3 regions of the Yersinia hibernica genome follow, and region 1 is predicted to be linked to each of the others. Evidence: predicted binding sites of a transcription regulator. Region 1 holds the regulator's gene; each other region holds the start of a gene.

Region 1 (6,219 bases):
ATAAATTGAAGGAAAGTACTGTTCAGAGCAAATGGCTGGCATATTGTCGTCTAATGCGCATTGATAAACCCATTGGCTCACTATTATTGCTATGGCCGACTTTGTGGGCACTATGGTTAGCGGGGCACGGCATTCCTGACACCAAAATATTGATTGTTTTTGTCTTGGGGGTGTTTTTCATGCGCGCCGCCGGTTGTGTTGTTAATGATTATGCTGACCGACGGATTGATGGCTTTGTCAAACGCACGGCATCCCGGCCCTTGCCAAGCGGGCTTATCAGCGAGAAAGAAAGTAAAATCCTGTTTGTCGTATTGGTGCTGATGTCATTTGGTTTGGTATTAACACTCAATAGCATGACCATCTGGCTATCGCTGGCTGCACTGGCTTTGGCTTGGGTATATCCCTTTATGAAACGGGTCACTCACTTGCCGCAGGTAGTACTGGGGGCCGCATTTGGTTGGTCAATCCCTATGGGTTTTGCCGCCGTGAGTGAGAGTTTGCCGTTGGTATGCTGGCTACTTTTGCTCGCTAATATTTGCTGGACAGTCGCTTATGACACGCAATATGCCATGGTGGATCGTAATGATGACCTGAAAATTGGTGTTAAATCCACAGCCATTTTATTTGGTCAGCGCGACAAATTAATCATCGGGTTGCTGCAATTGGCCACGTTGATTTTAATGGTCACTATTGGCTGGTTGATGAATTTGGGTGGCGCATTTTATGGGTCAGTTTTGCTGGCAGGTGCGCTGTTTGTTCATCAACAGAAGATGATTGCCCAGCGTGAACGCGATCCTTGCTTCCGTGCCTTCCTGAATAATAATTATGTGGGGCTGGTGCTGTTTCTCGGCATTTTGGTGAGTTACATATAAAAAAATGGCCAGATGATAAATCTGGCCATTCTGTTCTTCATTTTTCTCTTACAGGATTAATCTTCCGATTCATCCTCGGCCTCAGGGGCGGGTAACTGATTGTTGGTTTCCGCCGGCATACTGACGCTTTCGATTGTCAGCTTCACTTCCGGCGTCATCAACGCACTCAGCATATTGTAAACTTCCAGTGTATGTTCCTGAATGGCATCACCGCTGTCGCTGATGTAGCCTTCTTCGCGCAAGGTGCCGACCAGTGTCGAGAACACGGCTTTATCGAAGAATTCTGGGGCATTAATCCCATGCAGTACAGACAAACGCTGCGCCATAATCCGGCTTTCTTTTTCCAATGCACCACGGTTGATACTTGGGTTAGCACTGAGTAATGACAGTGTAATTGCGTAGCGTTGCAAGGTTTCACGCACACCAGCGGCCAGTAATTGCAGAGGGCGAATGCGGGCTGGGTTCAGCACCAATTCATCCCCTTTATCGCAAATCAGCTGCTGGCGAGCCAGTTCATCTATCAATGTATCCAAGGTTTGTGGCAACTGCTCTTTGCTGTAATGCAGGAACAGTTCAGCTTTCAACATTGGATAAATCATACTGATTTGGCGCAATAATTCCGCGCGGGTAATGCGACGGTGGTACATCACCATACTGGCTATCAGTGACGGTAACATCAGCAAGTGCTGGATATTATTGCGATAGTAAGTCATCAGCACGGCTTGTTCCCGTGGCAAGATGATAATGTCACCAATATTGTCTTTCTCCACCTCAAACTTATTCATATTTAAGGCGTGATTAAGCAGCTCTTCCGGTGTTTTATCCGGCACAGTGACATCTTTCGCATAAGGCGCATTGCGCATCAGTTGCAGGTAGCACTCAAGTTGCTCCAACAATTGCTCACGGGTTAGTGAACGCTGACGTGAAGCTAACAACGCGGTCGAACACAGGTTCATGGCATTTGCTGCCGCAGCATTGTTAATTCTGACCATAATCTTACCGGCCAAATCATTTACCACCGGTGTCAGCCAGCTCGGGCGCTGTGCTTCAATGGGATCAATCGCATCCCGCCATTGCGGTACATTGGTGTTCAGATAAGTGGTCAGCGGGATTGGCTCACCAAAGTTGACATAGCCCTGACCCAGATTGCGCAACTTGCGCAGGCCACGCAACATCTGCAACAGGTTTTCTTTCTCTTTGGTGGCTCCTCGCAGCTCTTTGGCGTAAGTACCCACTTCCATCACATGCTCGTAGCCAATATAAATTGGCACCAGCGTGATGGGCCGCGAACCGCCACGTAACATGGCTTGAATCGTCATCGACAGCGTGCCGGTTTTCGGTTCTAGCAGGCGGCCGGTTCGTGAGCGCCCACCTTCAACAAAATACTCGACGGAATAGCCGCGGGTGAATAATTCGCCCAGATATTCGCGGAACACGGTTGAGTAGAGTTTGTTGCCTTTAAAGGTACGGCGGATAAAGAAAGCCCCTAAACGGCGGAAAATCGGGCCGGCAGGCCAGAAGTTAAGGTTAATACCGGCAGCAATATGTGGCGGTACAAGCCCTTGATGATAAAGCACGTAAGAGAGCAGCAGGTAATCCATATGGCTGCGATGGCAAGGCACATAGACTATCTCATGGCCATCTTGCGCTAACTGCCGTACGCGCTCTGCATTATGGACATTAATACCCTGATACAAACGGTTCCACGTCCAGCTCAATACCCTGTCAGACAGACGCACGGCTTCATAAGAGAAGTCTGCGGCGATCTCTTCCATTAGCGTAATCGCATTTTGCTGCGCTTTTTCATGGGAGATTTTCTTGGTACGTGCTTCATCCGCCACGGCTTTTTCAATCGCCTTGGAAGCCAACAGCTTTTTGAAGAGGTCTTGGCGATCTGGCAAGCTCGGGCCGACAGCGGCCAGACGTTGACGGGAGAAGTGCATCCGCGCCACGCGCGCCAGCTTATGGGCTATCGTTTTATCGGTGCCATGCTCACTGGCCATCCGACGCAATGAAACCGTGGTCGAGAAACGCACAAAGCTATCGCGGCCCAGCCACAATACGGCAAAGAATTTCTGCACACCATTCAGCACACGCAGATGCGGCGTACCATGGCCTTCACGCCCTGGCGAACGACCAAACATCACGGAAACCGGCAACATTTGAATGTCCAGCTCCGGATTATTGCGGTGCAGATCTAGATAATCGTGGAACAGCTTGACCGACTCTTGCTTAGGTGCGTAATAACGAAAGACTCGAGGGCCATTATCGATAAACACATGACTCGGCAGTTGCACGGCATCGATTTCCAATGGAATCAATGGGTCGGGCAGATCCTGCGCCTGACACTGCGCTCGCAAAGTCAGCAAATCAGCCTTAGAATTGTAAGGCAAAACGTACAGAATAGGACGAGAAGGGTCTAACCCTAACTCAGTCACAGGATCTGCCGGAATAACCTTGCTTTTTACCAACAGTTTAAGTGGTAAATTCAGTAACTTATAATATATTTTACGCCAACCTGACATAACGACATGAAGCCTCTTGTTAGCAATTCGTCGCAAGGATACCAGAAACTGGTTTTGAGATCTGTGGTGATAAGATAACAGAAAGCGGCAAAGCTCATCATTAACTTAAGATAAAGGCAATAAAACATGGCGAATCAATCAACAGGGCTTACCCGAATCTATAAAGCGGCCGGTTATTCGATGAAAGGCCTCAGTGCTGCCTGGAAAAACGAAGCCGCATTTCGCCAAGAATCAGTAGCTGCCATCGTCGCTATCATACTGGCCTTCTGGCTAGATGTAGATGCTTTAGCGCGCATTTTATTGATTGGCAGTGTCGCGTTAGTGATCATTATTGAAGTCATCAATAGTGCCATTGAAGCAGTAGTTGATCGCATCGGCAGTGAATTCCATGAACTTTCAGGCCGTGCCAAAGATATGGGGTCTGCCGCTGTGTTTCTCGCTATCCTGCTGGCGCTTTTTATCTGGATAACGGTGCTCTGGCAACATGTGGGCTAGTTGTGTGGCTGAAATATCGTGGCTTTGGGCACGGTGAGCAACACAATAAAAATAAGCTGTGATTAATCCCTGTTTTTATTCACTCTTTGGTTCCCAATACAGGTTTACCTGTATATACTCACAGCAAGACTGTATAAACAAACAGGGGGCGAAATGAAAGCACTTACGACCAGACAGCAAGAGGTTTATGACCTGGTGCGCGATCACCTATCGCAAACTGGCATGCCGCCGACCCGTGCCGAAATTGCGCAGCGTCTGGGATTCCGCTCTCCTAACGCCGCTGAAGAGCATTTAAAAGCATTGGCCCGCAAGGGTGTTATTGAGATTGTTTCTGGCGCTTCCCGCGGTATTCGTTTACTGATGGAAGAAGAAGATGGCCTACCGTTGATTGGCCGGGTTGCAGCAGGTGAACCCTTGCTGGCACAGCAACATATTGAAGGGCACTACAAAGTCGACCCTTCCATGTTTAAGCCAAGCGCAGATTTCCTACTGCGGGTTAATGGGATGTCGATGAGAGATATCGGTATTCTGGATGGTGACCTACTGGCGGTGCATAAAACGCAAGATGTGCGTAACGGACAAGTGGTTGTCGCGCGAATTGATGATGAAGTCACAGTAAAACGCTTGAAAAAACAAGGTAATATCGTGCAGCTTCTTCCTGAAAATAGCGAGTTCCAGCCGATTATTGTCGATCTGCGTGAACAAAGTTTCACCATTGAAGGACTGGCTGTTGGTGTCATCCGCAATGGCGACTGGATCTGATTCTAGTTGTTGATGTATACCCTCTTTATTTAGAGGGTATATTGTTCATATAACCTTCTGTTCTGTTAATTCACTTTATATTGAGAACAATCCGATAATACGTTATTACCTACTGTTTTAACTGAATATAATATGGTTTCGTTATTCACTTATGGTCATCATTGCGACCAGTAACATTGGTTTTCCTTCAGTTATTAATATCCTCTGCTATAGTTATTTATACGGTAAATAAAATAATCATGCTTAATTTAAATTAAGACTGTGAGTGACTAATTTAAGAAAATATTAGTTTTATAAAGAATGTTTATCGTACCGAATTAACTTATTCCAAGATAGCGGAGTTATTATGAATAAAGATCAAGCTGACGGTAACTGGAAGCAGTTCAAAGGTAAAATTAAAGAGAAATGGGGCAAACTGACTGACGATGACCTAACCGTTATTGAAGGTAAGCGCGACCAACTAGTAGGTAAGATCCAAGAGAAATACGGCTATCAGAAAGAGCAAGCCGAGAAAGAAGTTAAAGCTTGGGAAGACCACAGCAAATACCGCTGGTAACAGCCTTAAAAAGGAATTTAATTGATGTCGATATAAATTATATTGGGTCTTTCATTTCATAGAATATACGTTATTACATAGTGATGTTAATAATGGAAAGTATTCTATTTAGTCCTAATCTAATATCGATAAGACACAAGGACGTGTCCTGTGGTACCTTCTATTTATTATCATGGCAGTGTTATTTAACGCATATTCTAATTCAACCTATTACTGTATTATTACTATATTGATAACGGGCTGACCTTTATCGCCAGATATTTATTTTTTTTTCATCACAATAGAATGGTCATGATCACAATGATCGTGGCTTTCACATGCTTCAACCTCCCCACATTTAGTGCATAAGCCATGGGCTTCCACCACGCTATGGCGCAATGTAAAACCAGACTGTTTTGCTAACTGTGCCAGTGCTTCTTCAATACCTACAGTCGGGCGTTCAGTCACAATCTTGCAGCGATCGCAGATAAAGAGTGCGGAGGTATGAGTTGGCTCTTCAAAATGATGGCACAACACATAGCTGTTAGCTGACTCTACTCGGTGAATAAACCCTTGTTCGAGCAAAAAATCTAATGCGCGGTAGACCGTTGGCGGTTTAGCTTGCGGCTCGGAAACACGGAGCAAGTCTAACAAATCATAAGCGCTGATTGCGCCGGGCTGTTGCGCCATGAGGCGTAATACTTCAAGACGTTGCGGTGTCAGCCGGACGTTACGTTGTTGGCACAGGCTCTCAGCCTGAGCAAGCAGCTTTTCCTGGTTGGTTGAGTTCATGGTTTCATCCCGCAGCGTTTGAATGGAACAGATTTTATCATATTAACCTGTTGCTCAATATCCCTTTATTGATAGATTCTGTGATTAAAACGCTGGTGTCAATTTTGGGGTTAAGTGAATTTAAAGTAAAACTTTTTAGCAGTTTTAAAGCCCTCGCAAATAAAGATAAGTATGCATTACTGACTCAAAGTAATGGTATTTTACCATGTACCATTGTTCGTATATTGCAAAATTACTT
Region 2 (6,219 bases), 1.8 Mb from region 1:
TGCCATCTGACACAACCAAATAACTGTTCTGGTTCAACCCATTCCTGATAAAGACAGCGCGAAATCGCCGCAAACGGCTCGTCACCGTGTTGCGCTGGCTGCCAGCTCACCTGATGCCCGTGCACGAGGTAGTCTCCACCAAACAAGGTAGAGGCCTCAGGTTGCAGCTCTTTAACAGCTTGAGCGATCAATGCTAGATACTCAGTACTTTCCTGTGCTTTGATCAACATAAAACGCGGATGTGATTGTGGATGACAAAATAATGTCATTCCATTTTCAAGCCGGGGTTGAATCGCCGCGAAAGGAACAGGCTCCAACTGGGAGGCAGTAGCAAATAACGCTTCATATGGCGTTGTGTTCGGCAGCAGTGACTGCCATTCAAGTCTGTTATTGGTCAAAGTGATAGATGCAATCGTCAAAAAGGGAAAGGGCGATTATACAAGAATAAAGCAGACTGCATATACGTAGAGTGGCAGTTGGTGATAAGGAGTAAGATATCAGCCATATTCCGTACAAAAAATACACTAATGATGCATTTTTAGTAGGGTGAAATTCTACGTAAAACTGTTATGCTTGAGTTAAGTTACACGGTCACTGAAGAGCTCACGATGAAATATCAGCAACTGGAAAATCTGGAAAGCGGTTGGAAATGGGCGTATTTGGTTAAAAAACACCGTGAAGGTGAAGCCATTACTCGCCATATAGAAAACAGTGCGGCTCAGGATGCTGTAGAGCAACTGATGAAGCTGGAAAGTGAGCCTGTGAAGGTGGCGGAATGGATTGATGTGCATATGAATGTGCAACTGGCTAATCGGATGAAGCAGACTATCCGCGCCAGACGTAAGCGGCATTTCAATGCGGAGCATCAGCATACTCGCAAGAAATCAATCGATCTGGAGTTTCTGGTGTGGCAACGTTTGGCGGCACTGGCAAGGCGTCGAGGCAATACGCTGTCAGAGACAGTTGTTCAGTTAATTGAAGATGCCGAACGTAAAGAGAAATATAGGAGCCAGATGTCGTCTTTGAAACAGGACTTGCAAGATATTCTTGGCAAAGAGATGTAACTCGAGTGGCTATGAACCAATATTGACGCTACTGAAGTATTGTTATTAAGAAAATATAAGATGACTCGGATTTTCTTAATGGTAGGATAAAAAAAACCCCGCAATGCGGGGTTTTTTACGAAAGTAGTAAACTTAAGCCTGTGGCTGAGTTACAACTTCTTTGTAGCCTTTAACTTCGATCTCTACGCGACGATCTGGTGCCAAGCACTCAATCAGCGCAGCACGTGGTTTCACGTTGTCACAGGTGTTGCCTGTAACTGGGTTTGCTTGGCCTTCACCGCGAGCGGTGATTTTGTCAGCAGGGATACCTTTAGAAACCAGGTAATCACGCACGCTGTCAGCACGACGCTGAGACAGAGCTAAGTTAGGAGCTGGTTGACCGATACGGTCAGCGAAGCCCAGAACAACTACAGAACCGTCTTTAGGATCGATAGAGCTCAGTTGTGCATACAGTTGGTCCAGAGCTTGCTGGCCTTCTGGTTTCAAAGTTGCTTTGTTGAAAGCAAACAGCACGTCAGATTTCAGAGTGAAACGCTTAGTGTCCACAACTGGAGCTGGAACTGGTGCTGGAGCAACTACTGGAGCAACTGCATCATCTTGACCGAAACGGTAAGAAACACCAACGCTCAGCATGCCGTTGTCTGGACGAGCACCAACGGTAGCTTTATCACCGATCTGGCTAACCCACTGGTATTCCATACGGGTTGCCCAGTTTTTAGTCCACGCGTACTCAGCACCCAGAGCTACTAATGGAGAAACACCGGTGTCATGGTTGTTCAGACGCTCGCCAGAAGCGGCGTTAAACGCGCTTGAGTCCGCACGCCAAACCAGACCACCCAGACGGGTGTACAGGTCTAAGTCCTGAGCAATTGGGTAGCTCAGTTTTGCAGCCAGCTGAACGCCTTGTGCTTTAAAGTCGCCGTTACGAACGTCGCCTTTATAAGGCATACGGCCAAGCCAGTCGTATCCCAATTCAAAGCCCAGGTATTGGTTTGCTTGGTAACCCAAGAACGCACCAGCACCTAATTGGTCTTTATGAGTTGGACCGTCATTGCCTTGGTCGCCATAGATACCGCCAGTACCAGTATTTTGATACTGAGACCAACCCAGTTTACCACCAGTGTACCAAGTGTTATCTTTCGGTGCGGCTTGCGCTACTGTAGCGAAACCAGCCAGTGCCACTGCTAATGCGATAGCTGTCTTTTTCATTTTACGCCTCGTTATCATCCAAATAGGCAATGAGCTTTAAAAGCTAAGCCCTTGGTTAAAATTCTTCGTCAAGGTTTTAACGCTCCCGTTAATCACGCTGCCAGTATAATTTGGCGTTTTAGAGCAACCTTGGCGATGTAAAGTCTACAACGTGGCGAGAAAGTTACAAGTGTGATGTGATAAACCGGCTGAAAAAAAAAGCAAAATTGTGCATAATCTTTAACGATTTAGCCATAAAATAGCACTTTTCCTAGACGTTATTTTTTGCCGCAAGCCGCATTCTGACTCGCTTTATGCCGACTTTACAGGAGTAAGTCCTAAACATTGTAATAATTCATGGGATAAATCCTAAATTTACTTAATGATACAAAGAAGAATGAATTTTTAACGTTGCGCACTGTCCTTGATCGGATTTTGTGTCATCCAAAGGACGCATAACAAACCCATAAGCATTTCCAAACTGTGCCGCCATACGCAATCTGATGCGGTCATTCTCCGATAATTCTGGTAACCAACCAAGAACAACACTGTAATTTCCCGTCAATAATGCCTTTTCCATTGCATCCACAGTTGATAATGGATTTATCTGCCTCGCCTGCACGACTTTTGTCATTGGTAAACCTGACTGCTGTAGCCATAAGCGACTTAATTTTTGTTCAGGGGTTAGCCACAGCAGCCATCGGGATTGTTTAGCAAGCTGTTGTAATAACGGAAGCAATAGCTGAGCAACCGCAGGTTGGTTTTCACTGTACACCAGTTCACTGATAAGGCCACTATCTGTAGGGGCATCAACTCTTGTCGGGGTATCCTGAGTAACAAGAGAATGATAATTAGCATTATAAGGTTTTAGTGATTGAGTGCGCATTATGAACCTCGCCTGTAGTGTGCTGTATGCATATACAGTAGTCACTGTTTATCTGAAGATCAACTAAATTTTTACAAGACGCTTCGCATTATTGTGATGTAAATACGTGAAAGCTGATTTTGTGTTTGGCTCAGTTATCTATATTGCGTATTTTCTAATTAGTTGTTCCTCTTACACTTATTGCAACTAAATAGGGACGTTGATTCGGATTTTTACTAAAGGAGTAGTGATGGAAAACGTATCTAAGAGCAAGATAATGCAAGCACAAAGCCGTTTTGATTTTTTAGGCCAAATCACGGTTCGCTCACAATTTGGTGGGTATGGCCTATTAGCCAATGGCATTATGTTTGCTGTGGTTTCGGAGGGGGAGTTGTATTTACGGGCCAATGACTTAATTGAGAATTTTTTTCGTAATCGAGGGATGGCTAATCTTATTTATGCCAAACGGGGGCTTCCGGTATTATTGCGATATTATCGGGTCGATGCGTTTTTATGGGATGATGACCTCGCATTACGTCACTTTGCAACACTGGCGTATCAAGGAGCTAAATCCGAGGTTTTAAGTAAAAAATGCCCTCCAGCGCGTTTGAAAGATTTACCTAACCTCAGTGCCAGCCTTGAGCGATTATTGTGGAAAGCCGGAATTACAAGTGTGGCAGCGTTGCGACTTGAGGGGGCTAAACGCTGTTATTTGAAGTTACGGACTTTAAGATGTTCGCTCGGCTTTAATGTACTGTTGGCTCTTGCCGGGGCTATCAGCGGTCACCATTATGCTGTGCTGCCTCTTGTCATGCGCAGTGAGCTTATGGAATGGTTCGAAATGCATATCCGCCCGGCTGATATCATCATTACACAATATGAAACAGCATAAAGAAGGGCCATTGAGCAATTGGCCCAGAGTGCCATTAACCCACCTGGCCAATGCGTTTATTCAGTTCACTGAGCTCAGGCAATAATTCAAGTAACAAGCCAATCTGTTGTAAAACCAACTGATCTTTGCTCTCCGGCTCAGGATTACAACTCTGTAGCCGGGTTGATAAACTCGCCAATACTTGCGCCATTTTTACATGGTCGGGTTGTTCTTGCTCAAGAGTCCCTTCCACATAGCAAATCGCATCGTTGAGTAAATTCAGTGTGGTGGTATTGGTCAGTTTTTCGCGATGAGCCCCTAGAGCGGAGATGTAACTCAGCATGGTGTGGTTTAGGCACAGTAAACGAAACGCAGCCTCCTGAGTTTCTTTATTATTTTTGGGCTCCGCGGACATATTAGAAATGACGGACGCTAATTCTGCATCACAATTATGAGCATCGCGGCGGGCGATACGGTAGGGCAGGCTATTATCTTTACCTTGATAATACTGCACTAAGATAGCATCGAGATAACGGCAGTTTGCATTAAGTGTTTTACGGACTACGGCCGGAAGTTGGCGGAACTTCCAGTCCGGCCAGATAAAACTGACCGCAACCCAAGCAATTGCACAGCCGAGCAATGTGTCAAATACGCGCGGTGCAGCAACCTCAAACCCTTCGCCAAGTAAGTTAAAACATAACAAAACCAGTAAGGTAATGAACATTGTTGCATGAGCATATTGAACATTGCGGAAAGCAAAAAAGAGTACGCCAGTAATGACTATCAGGATGAGTTGCCCCTCAATCGAGGGGACGAAATAAAGGATGGGCAACCCGATAAGTATGCCCGCCAAAGTGCCAATGATGCGCAGCGCCAGGCGGCGTCTTGTTGCATTATAGTTGGGTTGGCAAACAAAAAGGCTGGTCAGCAAAATCCAATAACCATGGCGCATGCCGGTGAATTGAATGAATGCATAACCCACACAAAGCACCACGGACATGCGAACAGCATGGCGCAAGAGTGCGGATTGCGGTGTCAGATGGCGGCTGATGCGTAACTTAATATCGCTCCATCCAGTGATGCGGTCATCAGATAAGCGGCTTTCAGGTTGCGGGTCTTGGGCTAAGACTTGCTCTGACTCAATCCCTGCCAATTGGGCATCAATAGCGCGTAAGTTTTTGAGTAAATGTGAAAGTGCTTTAACTTGTGGCACATTCTCATTTTGGGCCAATTCCCTAGCCAGTGCAGCATCTAAGAATGTAAATGCACGTTCAAAACGCGGGTCATGCTGGTATTTCTGCCTCATTAGAATAGATTGCGAAAGTTGCATGCAGGCTCTGGCTTGCATGCTTAATAAACGCTGAAAACGAAACAATACATCGCTGTAGCGGAATTTTTCTCGCAATACCTGATATTGGACATGTGATGAACTGGCACGTTCGTGAATATCTTGCGCGACAAAATAATAATGGAGAGTTCGTCTTGTTTCGCGTTGGCCGCGATCACCTTTCAGCCGTGTAACAAGTGAGGTTTTAGCTTGATTCAGTGTCGAGACTAATGTGCTATTGGCCATCGCGACATCAATAAGAGGTTGATTAACATCAGATTCAATATCTGGATCAAACAGATTGGCTTTGGCTTCCAAGTAGTGGGCTAAGTGTTGATAGCAGCGGGCCAGATTATCCTGTAAAGGACGAATAGGGAAAATAAGGTGGCCGCATAAAGTCAAAATGTTATACCAAACGGCACCGAGTATCAGTAACAGTGGTTGCTGATACCAAATATGGTACATCGAAGTGCCGAGCATGGTGTAGATGGCAATTAGCAATGCACCGAAGGCGATAGTGGCATAACGTTGGCCCAAGGCGCCCAGCAAAATAAAACCGCAGGTTGAAAAGGTCAGGCCAAGAGCAAATAGCCAAGGGTAAGGAAATAACAACTCAATAGAGGCTGATGCGATAAAAAAACAAATCAGCGTAATGAATAAGTTACGTAACCGCCCAGCGAGGCGGTCATCAAGGTCAGTTAATGCTGCTGCCACGACCCCCAGAGTTAAGGGGATTGTCAGTTTTGGTTGGTCAATCCACCATGGAACCGCCGTTACACCCACCAACGCGATAAATATACGAACATGATAAAGCAGGCTGCTATTGTAGATATAACGGCGTAAACCAGTGACGAAAGTGAGCACAAAAAACCTCTAAAAAACTGAAAATTCAGCGTTGCTGATA
Region 3 (6,219 bases), on a different replicon from region 1:
GATTGCTCCGATTCGGTATAGACTGGCGTGGGTTCTGACATTAACTGATATTGACGCGCATCCTCGCCCCAATTGCCGATAGGATCCATTTGGTGAGCACACCATGACCAGCCTTCACATTCCTGAATAGTCACCGCGATAGCGTCCAACTTTTCAAGTGTCAGACGATCAAGTAAGGCGCGGTCAATCCAGCCCTCATTTTCATCACTGAATAAGTCGGTACGAACAACCGCCCCCGCCGCCGCCAGTTCATCACTCCCGACAAAAGCAAACTTCTGGTTATTTTTAATGCTCACTTCCTGCTCGGTGATCAAATTTCGCAGTTGGTAATTCTGTGGTGATCTCCCGAATACGTGTTGTGCCTGTTCCCATACATCCACCTGTCGTTCCTGACTGTCTTCCAGTGCCAGAATCTGACACTTTTCGAGGGTGATTTCGTCTTTTGCCAGTGCCTCTAACAAAGCAGGGGCCAGATGGGCGAGTTTCAGACCACGTTGTACATGACGTGAGCTATAGCCCAGCAAGTCACCAATTTGTGCCGGTGTCTTCCCCTCGTCTGCCAGTGAACGGAACCCAACAATCTGCTCGGCGGGGTGCATCTCCTTACGTTCGCCGTTTTCTGTCATGGAGGCGGCAACCGCCAGTGCTTCCGGTACACGTTTAACGGCAACCGGTGTATCAGGCTGATATTCCCCTCGTTCAACCAACATATTGAGCGCAGCCAAACGACGGCCCCCTGCGGCAACGCCAATCAGACCGCTATCAAGATCGTGCGCCACCAAATTTTGCAACAACCCAATAGACACAATCGTATTGGCAAGGCTGGTGACGCTCTCAACAGAATAGGGAATAAGGCGCACATTCAGTGGCGATTTGACCAGACGGGACAACGGAACATACTCTATGGGTGTCTGTTCCAGCACCTGAGCCAATGCCTGTGCATCATTTGCGGCCGTTGGCGCTTTACGGGTGGATTTCTTGACTGATTTTACTTTAGACTCTGTTACTGACATGGTTAATACCTCTCGGTTTTGATTTGTGTCTGCCGGACGTCCAACCGTCCGGCACCTATTACTGCTTTTTGAAACTGCTGAAAAAACCCGATAGCCAATAATGGACAACATCCTTAAAACCAAACGGATCGCCATAATGGGCGTGTACTTCTTCCGCGATCGCGACCTCTTCGCTTGCATCCTCTAACGCCTGACGTAATACCCCCCTTTTTTTAGCGTGATTGTTTTGTCCTTCCCCATATCTTTCGGAAGATTTTGGCGTGGCGGTTTTGACGTTGACGTTCTGTGTGTTCATGCTGCTTTTCCCCTCTCAGTGGTTAATCCTATCTCTCGGTGAGTTCAGTCGCGGCAAAGGGCGAAGTAGCGACAGCGATGGGCATAAAACAAGGGGCCGCTGGCGGCGTTTACCCTCCCTTGTTTTATGAACGGCGACGGTGCTACGAACAGCCCTCCGCGAAAGAACTTATCGGGGGATAGCGCACTGAGTGGTAGGCGAGCATGAACACACCCGACACGGCGGAACGACGGGGCGTCATTAGTGGGAAGCGGCGATGGTCATCGGCCATCTGCAAGCGTGATGTTGACGTTCAGGATCGCTTGTTATCCGACAGGACAGAGACACACTTGTGGGGCTCTGCGGAAGCTGGACTGCGCCACCGGCGCGGGACCGCTGAAGTGCAGGTGACGACTCGACCGTTTACGGGCGGGGAGCCTTTTGGGGGCCACCTGGTACAGGTTTGTCATGTCTTTTGGCTTGATCGTCGTCTAAAACGCACGATTAAAAAGTGAATGAAGAGGCTAACCGGCATGAATGTATTCGGTCACCCGACATGACAAGCCCGCCCGGACGGCCAAATATCCTTTTTTCCTCCACAGAGTTACCCACCGATTCTGTGGATAAGACCAAAGGAAACTATTTCCAACCGCAAAACAGGACACTAGGAAAAATACGACACTGCCTACTTGCACCCCTAGAATATTCCGATCAATATTACTGTATATAATTACAGTTATATTGGGTTAATCATGAAAGCAGAAATCATTGCAGCGCAAACAGGATCTCACCTTCAGATCCCCCTTTTTGGTGAAATGTGCCTGGCTGGGTATCCCTCCCCCGCCTCCGACTACATAGAAAAAACATTAGATTTAAATGACTTATGTATTCGTCATCCCAGCGCTACCTATTTTGTACGGGCTGAAGGTGAATCCATGACGGAAGCGGGCATTCTTTCAGGGGATCTGCTGGTTGTTGATAAAGCGGTGAAACCGGCGCATGGCGATATTGTGATCGCCGCCATCGAAGGCGAATTCACGGTTAAGAGGCTGAGTCTTCATCCCCGACTCAGCCTTCAACCCATGAATCCCGCTTACAGCCCAATCTATGTTAACCCCGATGATCTGGATATTTTTGGCGTTGTCATGCACGCCATTCATACCTTTAAGTGAGGTGCGTATGTTCCTGCTCTGTGACATTAATTCTATGTACCCCAGTGTGGAGCAACTTTTCCGGCCGGATCTTAAGGGGAAACCGGTTATCTGTCTGAGTAATAATGACGGGAACTGCGTATCGGCCAACAAAGAAGCCAAGCAACTGGGGATTAAACGGGGAGCACCCTACTTTCAGATAAAAGCACTGATAGAGCGTCATCAAGTCACGTGTTTTAGCTCAAATTATGCGCTGTACGGAGATCTCAGTGCCAGAACCATGGTTATTTTGGAATCGATGGCCGCATCGATGATGATTTACAGTATCGATGAAGCATTTTTGATGATTGATGGTATCGAACATTGTGAACCGCTGGCCAGTTACGGAAAGCGTGTACGAGATACCGTATTTCAACAAACCGGCTTATTGTCCGGGATCGGCATCGGCCAGACTCTTACTCTGGCCAAACTCGCCAATCACGGTGCGAAAAAATGGCCTGCTACCGGCGGTGTTGTTGACTTGTCAGACAGAGAGAGGCAACGCAAGTTGATGGCCCTTTTACCGGTCGAGGACGTCTGGGGCATTGGTCGCCAGCTAAGTATCAAACTCAAGACGATGGGCATAGAAACGGCGTTGCAACTGGCTGACGCCAACCTTCAGCTGATAAAGAAAACATTGGGTGTTGTCGTTGAGCGAACCGTGAGGGAGCTTAATGGCACACCCTGTATCTCTATCGATGCACTCCCCGCTAAACAGCAAATCATATGCAGCCGGAGTTTTGGGGAACGTATCACAACCTTGCAGGATATGCGTCAGGCGGTGTGCCAGTACGCGGAGCGAGCGGCAGAAAAACTGCGGCAGGAACGGCAATATTGCCGTTATATCAGCGTCTTTATTCGTACCAGTCCGTATTCGAATGAACCGTTTTACAGCAACAATGCCAATCATCGATTAATGCTGGCCACTCAGGACACACGAGATATTGTGGCGGCATCGATGAGAGCACTGGATCACATCTGGCGTGATGGCTATCGCTACCAGAAAGCGGGGATCATCCTGAACGACTTTTGTAGCCGCCCTGGTCAGATAGACATGTTTGACGAACAACCGCCAAGGGTCAACAGTGAGCAGTTGATGAACGTTATCGACCGCATTAATAAAGAAGGGATAGGAAAGGTGTGGTTTGCGGGGCAAGGAATAGATAAAGGCTGGAAGATGAAACGGGAAATGCTCTCCCCTGCTTATACAACCCGCTGGGGAGATTTACCAAAAGTACAGCTATGAAACTAACGACCAAAACTCATCGAGTATGACCAAATTTCGTTTTCGCTTAAGTCCAAACATTCGCCGCATAGGGCCAGTAAGATCCTGCTCCGACCAACCATACGGATATTTCCAATCACCTTTTGAGCGATTAAATGTACAAATACGCTCTACTTCAGCTTTTAATTTACTACCCCGAAAACCGTATTGAGACAGATATCTGCGTACTCGGGTTCGGGTAAACTTAGGGTCACTGGCAGGGCCGCCAACAAAATCGTTCACATCTTGATGAATAGTCATTGTTGTTGCACTAAATGCCCTTGCTGTACTCAACATTTTTAGGCGTGGTTCGTTCTGCATAAATTTATCCTTTGAATTCTTAGACAAATCCCGACATTTTCTTTCTCACCACTTTAAGCGCTTCTTTCGTAGCTTGCTTGCTGTCAGATTTGAGTACTTCACCAACGGGGACGACCATCCTCTCCCCCAAGGTCAGTGATATAACATCTTTTATCGACGCATGTGATGGTTTCCAACCGGTTGTCTGAGCTATCAATTCGACAACCTGATCTGCGGTCAATTCTTTCGTCAACATTGTTGCGATCAATGCTGGCAAACGTTCATCCAATTGATGCAATGCTAGCCCAGCAACGAATGCCTGGCGAAATAACTCGCCACGTGCACGCCGTGGAACCGAATCAATTACCAATATGGCCTGCTCATCACTCTTTATCTCTTCGGGATGCAAATAGAGTGTGAATTTTTTTCGGTCGTCGCTCAACCTCACTCCCCTTCTTTAAACGCCGCTATTGCTTTAACCAGGGCTGTCTGAGGTGACGCCATCATAGAAACTTTGTTTCCAAGATGGCTCCATGCTTCTTGTATTGCTGATGTGATCAGTGTTGCGCCCCCACCGACAATGTAAACTCGGTTTACATGTCTGAAATCACTCAATTCATCAACTACACGCTTACCCAATTGGATGATCGCAGTATCAATAGTATCCATCACTAGACTAATACGGCTCTCATCATTGATGACTTGACGAACAAATTCTGGTTCTGCACGGCGCTTAATTAATTCATCAGCTACCATCGGACTTGTATCGCTGGATGCCATTTTCAACGCACTGAGCGTAGCCTGAGTGACCATCGATACACCAATTGATGAATTACCATGGATAGCACTGACATCTTCAAACTGCCCTACAATGACACCAACATCGAGTGTTGTTCCGCCTAAATCAATAACTAATGACTTTTCAAACGGCCCCACATTATCACTGACTAACTGAGCAAAAACAGCCGGAAGAGATTCAGGCATCACATCCACATGGGTAATAGTGAAAGAGTCCCCTTTATTCAATGTCACAGGACGCAGCAAATTATCAGTCTTACGCTGAATATTTAACGTGTTCTTCTGGCATTCAGATGTATAGAACTCACTGATTGGCAGGGTTACAGTTAATGATACTGACTGAGGCTTTAGACCACTATTAAGTAAAGCATGATGGACGGCCAGAACATTTGCATCAGAGTATTGATACTCAATATGAGTCGTATTGATGGCTTCGCTACTCACTTCATCGTAAGTATATTTAGTACCGTCCAGTTCGTAGTTAAAGGTCGCTCTACTTCCAATACCCTCAACTTTCCACCCCTTACGGAACGAATTTACTGAAATTGCCGTGTTCAATGCACTGTTATCGAACCATGCCAGTTTTACGTTTGTCGAACCATCATCACAAAAAATATTCATCACACCCTCTTTTTAATACTCAATATGAGTAACTGAATCAGCCGTTAATCGTTTAAACCTCATTTTGAGTATCAATCCAGTCATAGATAAAGGATTGAAAGCCTCAAAATGAGTATCTAACTTGTTTCACTCACTATAATGATTACTTAACCGGAATGCTAGCAGCAATATAGCAGCTAGATACATTGTATGTATCTGCAAGATAGCTGCAAGATTTAAATAACAAAAAGATTGCAGCTATCTTGCTGCAACCTGTGATCAATAACCTCGTTTTTCTTTGAGAGCTTCAAGCGCAGCCTCAAGCACTTCAACTATTTTTAGGTCTTCTCGCTCTGCTATATCTCTGATTGATTCATCAAACTCAGGTGTAACACGAGTGGCAAAAGCAAGAGTCCTATTAGTCTTTCTAGCAGAACGACCGTCACGACGAATATAAGGCCGGTGCTCGTCAATAGGGGCCGGTGCAATTTCAGGAGCAGCTAGGCTGGTTGCGGCCTCATCCATAGAAGGAGGTGTACCCAACTTGCTCTTCCCCTTTCTCAGTTTACTGACATCTGCCACAATCATTACCCTCCGATCTTGTTTATCAACGACTGAATCAATTCATCAGCTCTTGCATTCAAGCCTTTATATCGAGTTTCAGTAACAGAAAGGCCAGCGTTTTGTGCCTGGCGATAAGCTGTCTGTTCAAAAATACATCCATCCAGAATTTCGTATCCCGCTTCTTTAAGGTAATTTCTGGCTTCTGACTCTTCTGCA

The links. The regulator LexA, encoded in region 1, represses DNA repair genes until DNA is damaged. The targets are predictions, from matches to a motif close to TNCTGTATGTACATACAGNA.
Positions count from the first base shown of each region.
Region 2: the regulator LexA is predicted to act here: its motif matches at 3,159-3,178, upstream of sulA (SOS-induced cell division inhibitor SulA).
Region 3: the regulator LexA is predicted to act here: its motif matches at 2,006-2,025, upstream of umuD (translesion error-prone DNA polymerase V autoproteolytic subunit).

Region 1 covers NZ_CP032487.1:4,318,841-4,325,059, reverse strand. The annotation lists gene ubiA (4-hydroxybenzoate octaprenyltransferase) at 6-872, shown strand; gene plsB (glycerol-3-phosphate 1-O-acyltransferase PlsB) at 929-3,397, opposite strand; gene D5F51_RS20275 (diacylglycerol kinase) at 3,524-3,892, shown strand; gene lexA (transcriptional repressor LexA) at 4,046-4,654, shown strand; gene D5F51_RS20265 (CsbD family protein) at 5,001-5,210, shown strand; gene zur (zinc uptake transcriptional repressor Zur) at 5,472-5,981, opposite strand.
Region 2 covers NZ_CP032487.1:1,343,492-1,349,710, forward strand. The annotation lists gene D5F51_RS06215 (AAA family ATPase) at 1-398, opposite strand, end outside; gene matP (macrodomain Ter protein MatP) at 609-1,064, shown strand; gene ompA (porin OmpA) at 1,197-2,273, opposite strand; gene sulA (SOS-induced cell division inhibitor SulA) at 2,632-3,138, opposite strand; gene D5F51_RS06235 (TfoX/Sxy family DNA transformation protein) at 3,368-4,009, shown strand; gene yccS (YccS family putative transporter) at 4,044-6,179, opposite strand; gene D5F51_RS06245 (YccF domain-containing protein) at 6,205-6,219, opposite strand, start outside.
Region 3 covers NZ_CP032488.1:20,291-26,509, forward strand. The annotation lists gene D5F51_RS22245 (ParB/RepB/Spo0J family partition protein) at 1-1,013, opposite strand, end outside; gene D5F51_RS22650 (hypothetical protein) at 1,072-1,308, opposite strand; gene umuD (translesion error-prone DNA polymerase V autoproteolytic subunit) at 2,040-2,459, shown strand; gene umuC (translesion error-prone DNA polymerase V subunit UmuC) at 2,467-3,723, shown strand; gene D5F51_RS22265 (hypothetical protein) at 3,718-4,062, opposite strand; gene D5F51_RS22270 (plasmid partitioning/stability family protein) at 4,082-4,483, opposite strand; gene parM (plasmid segregation protein ParM domain-containing protein) at 4,486-5,460, opposite strand; gene D5F51_RS22280 (hypothetical protein) at 5,719-6,021, opposite strand; gene D5F51_RS22285 (ParA family protein) at 6,027-6,219, opposite strand, start outside.